Regions from separate parts of the Streptomyces sp. NPDC031210 genome, predicted to be linked through region 1. Evidence: riboswitches for the same ligand, from Rfam matches in the RefSeq annotation. Region 1 holds a riboswitch; the other holds the start of a gene.
The links. Region 1 has a riboswitch for glycine ahead of gcvT (glycine cleavage system aminomethyltransferase GcvT). Riboswitches for the same ligand answer to the same signal wherever they lie in the genome.
Positions count from the first base shown of each region.

Region 2: it holds a riboswitch for glycine, as region 1 does, so the genes downstream of both, gcvP (aminomethyl-transferring glycine dehydrogenase) here and gcvT (glycine cleavage system aminomethyltransferase GcvT) in region 1, are expected to answer to the same signal.

Region 1 covers NZ_JBVIHH010000006.1:148,363-150,745, reverse strand. Annotated here, with positions in the region: gene ACZ45Z_RS13760 (AAA family ATPase) at 74-778, opposite strand; glycine riboswitch at 1,022-1,117, shown strand; glycine riboswitch at 1,118-1,225, shown strand; gene gcvT (glycine cleavage system aminomethyltransferase GcvT) at 1,261-2,383, shown strand, end outside.
Region 2 covers NZ_JBVIHH010000017.1:9,613-11,995, forward strand. Annotated here, with positions in the region: gene ACZ45Z_RS27100 (DNA polymerase IV) at 1-738, shown strand, start outside; gene ACZ45Z_RS27105 (PRC-barrel domain-containing protein) at 654-1,031, opposite strand; glycine riboswitch at 1,147-1,244, shown strand; gene gcvP (aminomethyl-transferring glycine dehydrogenase) at 1,432-2,383, shown strand, end outside.

The sequences.
Region 1 (2,383 bases):
ACCGGAGGCGGCGGTCGAAGGCGGCGGCGGGTGGCGGTCGGGAGCGGCCGGCCGGCGGGCCCGGCCCGGCCCGTCAGCCGAAGGCGACCGCCTCCAGCGCGCTCGCCGCCGGCCGGTCCAGCAGCGTCACGGACGCGAACCCGGCCGGCAGCCCGGCGCTCTCCGCGCCGCCGACCAGCCGGCCCACCGCCCGGCGGTGCCGCGCGAAGGCGTACCCCGACACCCCGCGTCCTCGGGACGCCTGCCCCGACAGCGCCACCGCGGGCGGCACGTCGAGCAGCACCAGATGCAGGCCGCGGCCGCCGCGCCGGGCCGACCGGGCGAGCCAGCGGCGCACCCACGCGAGCGTCCCGCAGTCGTGCACCACCACGCTCTCCCCCGACCGCAGGGCGCGGCGCAGGCCGAGGTAGTGGGCGGCGCGGACCAGCGGGCGGTAGAGGCCGTAGGGCAGGCGGCGCAGGCGGCCGCTCTCGAAGCGGGCGCGGACGTCCTGCGAATCGATGCGGTGCACCGCCGCGCCCCGCCCGTCCAGCGGCGGCACGACGCGGTGCATCAGGGTGCTCTTGCCGCTGCCCGGCAGGCCGGAGACGACCACCAGGTCGCCGGCCGGAAAGCACATGGTGGCCGCGGGGCGGCCGGTGCCCGCTCCCCTGAGGTCCAGGACCTCGGCGCCGCGTCCCGGGCGGACTACGGCCGGTGACGGGCGGCGGCGCCCGGGCACCGCGGCGGTGTGCCCCGCCCGGGCGGTGTGCGGGGGCGTGGCTCCCGCGGTGGTCACGCCTGCGGCTTCGCTGTGCACCGTGATCGACCTCCCGGTCCTGTGCTGGGTCCGGCTCGCGACCGTCCCCTCCCCGCAGAGTGTCAAGGAAAGGTAATGGCCATCAAGGCGATTGCCCGATCCGTCCGGCCCGTGAACGGGTGGGCGCCCGGGACTGCTGCATCCGGCGACGTCGTGCAATGATGTCGGCGCCACGTGCACACTCGCGCTCAGCCGTGCACAGCCAACTCCATACCGGCCGCTTGAATCCGCGCGGGAGAGTCCCCGGCCGCCACGGCGGGGCGCCGAAGGAGCAAGTCCTCCCTTGAATCTCTCAGGCCCCTATACCGCGCGGGCGAGGCAGATCTGAAAAGCGAGCCGCAGCGGTGCGGTTCCACCCAAGGTGCAAACCGGCCCGTTCGCGGGATCCCGGTGAACCTCTCAGGTTCCGATGACAGATGGGGAGACTTCGTCTTGTCACCCATGTCTGGGAGCCCGGAACCATGACTGATGCCCCCCGCCGTACCGCACTGGATGCCACGCACCGTGCGCTCGGCGCGACCATGACCGACTTCGCCGGCTGGGACATGCCGCTGCGCTACGCCAGCGAGCGCGACGAACATGTCGCCGTCCGCACCCGCGCCGGCCTGTTCGACCTCTCCCACATGGGCGAGATCACCGTCACCGGCCCGCAGGCCGGCGACCTCCTCGACCACGCCCTGGTGGGCAACATCGGCGGCGTCAAGACCGGCCGCGCCCGCTACACCATGATCTGCGACGCCGCCGGCGGCATCCTGGACGACCTGATCGTCTACCGCCTCGAAGAGGCCGAGTACATGGTCGTCGCCAACGCCTCCAACGCCCAGGTGGTGCTGGACGCGCTGACCGAGCGGGCGGCCGGCTTCGACGCCGAGGTCCGCGACGACCGGGACGCCTACGCGCTGATCGCGGTCCAGGGGCCGCAGTCGCCGGGCATCCTCAAGGCGGTGACCGACGCCGACCTGGACGGCCTGAAGTACTACGCGGGCCTGCCCGGCACCGTCGCCGGCGTGCCCGCGCTGATCGCCCGTACGGGATACACCGGCGAGGACGGCTTCGAGCTGTTCGTCCGGCCCGCGGACGCGGTCGCCCTGTGGGAGGCGCTGACCGAGGCCGGCCGGGACGCCGGGCTCGTGCCCTGTGGCCTGTCCTGCCGCGACACGCTGCGCCTGGAGGCGGGCATGCCGCTGTACGGGCACGAGCTGACGACGGCGACCACGCCGTTCGACGCGGGCCTGGGCCGGGTCGTGAAGTTCGACAAGACCTCCAACGGCGGTGACTTCGTGGGCCGCGCCGCGCTGGAGGCGGCCGCCGCGCGCGCCGAGGCCAGCCCGCCGCGCAAGCTCGTCGGCCTGATCGCCCAGGGCCGCCGCGTCCCGCGCGCCGGCTACCCGGTCGTCGCGGCCGCCGACGGCACGGTCATCGGCGAGGTCACCTCCGGCGCGCCCTCCCCCACCCTGGGCAAGCCGCTCGCCATCGCCTATGTCGACGCGGCGTACGCCACCCCGGGCACCGAGGGTGTCGCGGTGGACATCCGTGGAAGCCATGAGCCGTACGAGGTCGTCGCGCTGCCCTTCTACAAGCGGC
Region 2 (2,383 bases), on a different contig from region 1:
GACCGTCCGGTGGTGGCCGATCGCGACGCGAAGTCCGTCTCCGTCGAGGACACCTTCGAGGTCGACGTGACCGACCGGACGCGGGTGCGCGCGGAGGTCCTGCGGCTCGCCGACCGCTGCGTGGAGCGGCTGCGGGCGGCCGGGCGCTCCGGACGCACGGTGGTGATCAAGGTGCGGAACTACGACTTCTCGACGCTGACCCGCTCCGAGACCCTGCGCGGGCCCACCGACGATCCCTCCGTCGTCCGGGAGGCGGCGACCCGGCTGCTGGAGACGGTCGACACGACGGGCGGGGTCCGGCTGCTGGGCGTGGGGGTGAGCGGGCTCGCCGACTACACCCAGGAGGACCTGTTCGCCCAGCTCGCGACGGAGCGGGAGGCGCAGGAGACGGCGAACGCGGTGGCCGAGCCGGCGGTGGACGTGACGGGCGGCGGGGAGCCCGAGGAGCCGCTGCCGCGGCGCTGGTATCCGGGGCTGGACGTGGTGCACGCCGAGTACGGCGCGGGGTGGGTGCAGGGCAGTGGGGTGGGAAGAGTGACCGTGCGCTTCGAGACACCGTGGTCCGCACCGGGAAGGGTGCGGACCTTTGCCGTCGACGACCCGGAGCTGCGGCCGGGGGAGCCCTTGCCGCTGGTGGGCGGCGAGCCGGGAAGTCAGTCCTCCGCGCCGGCGACCCGGCCGAAGTCCCTGTCGCCGGCCGAGGACACCGAGTCCGGTGAGGAGATATCGAGCCGGTAGTGGTGGTAGAGCTGGAGCTCCTGCTCGGGGGAGAGGTGCCGGCCGACACCGAAGTCCGGGGCGTCCTTGATCAGCTTGCGGTCGTAGGGGATGTGCAGCACGTCGCCGACCATCTCGCTCGGCTCCAGCGGCACGAACGCGTCCCTGCCGAACAGGCCCGTACGGACGGCGGCCCACTCCGGTTCTCCGGTCGCGTCATCGAGGTAGACCTCGTCGATCGTGCCGATCTTCTGGCCGTGCCGGTCGAACGCTTTGCGGCCGATCAGGCTCCGGGGATCGATGTCACTTTGCACGGCCCCTCCACGTTGGTCGCAACTGCCCTGTGACAACTACCAAACGGCACATTTCATGCCCCGGCCACTCGAAGGATCCCCCAGGTGGCACGCTGGTAGGCTGGCGAATGGCTGCAGACCCCATGCGGGAGAGTCCTTTGTCGTTCGCGACGGGGGCGCCGAAGGAGCAAATCCTCCCCGGAATCTCTCAGGCACACGTACCGCATGGACGAGGTCACTCTGGAAAGCAGGGCGGGCCACGGACAGCACAGCACCGGAACCCTTCCTCACCGACGGTGAAAGCCGGGCCGCAGCGGCGGTCCGGTGAAGCTCTCAGGTTGAGATGACAGAGGGGGAGGCCGTCCGGGCACCAGCGCCGTGGTGCCCCTCGTAGGTCGTATTGACCAGGAGGCCCCCGCAGATGACCACCAATCGCATCTCGTTGACCGAGCTCGAGCGCGGTACCCCCTTCGAGTACCGGCACATCGGTCCCGACCACGAGGCGCAGGCGAAGATGCTCGCGCACGTCGGTTTCGGCTCGCTGGACGAACTCACCGCCACGGCCGTACCCGACGTGATCAAGAGCGCCGAGGCGCTGGGGCTGCCGCAGGGCCGTTCCGAGGCCGAGGTCCTGGAGGAGCTGCGCAGCCTGGCGGACCGCAACCAGGTCCTGTCTTCCATGATCGGCCTCGGCTACTACGGCACGTTCACCCCGCCGGTGATCCTGCGCAACGTGATGGAGAACCCGTCCTGGTACACGGCGTACACGCCCTACCAGCCGGAGATCTCGCAGGGCCGCCTGGAGGCGCTGCTGAACTTCCAGACGATGGTCGCCGACCTGACCGGGCTGCCCACCTCCGGCGCGTCCCTGCTGGACGAGGGCACCGCGGCGGCCGAGGCCATGTCCCTCTCCCGCCGCGTCGGCAAGGTCAAGCAGGGCGTCTTCCTGGTCGACGCCGACTGCCTGCCGCAGACCATCGCCGTGCTCCAGACCCGCGCCGAGCCGACCGGCGTCGAGGTCGTCGTCGCCGACCTGAGCGACGGCATTCCCGCCGAGATCGCCGAGCGCGGCGTCTTCGGCGTCCTGCTCCAGTACCCGGGCGCCTCGGGCGCGGTCCGCGACCCGCGCGCCGTGATAGCGCGGGCGCAGGAGCTGGGCGCGGTGGTCACCGTCGCCGCCGACCTGCTCGCCCTGACGCTGCTGACCTCGCCCGGGGAGCTGGGCGCGGACATCGCCGTCGGCACCACGCAGCGCTTCGGTGTCCCGATGGGCTTCGGCGGACCGCACGCCGGCTTCATGGCCGTACGCGAGAAGTTCGCCCGCAGCCTGCCGGGCCGCCTGGTGGGCGTCTCCGTCGACGCCGACGGCAACA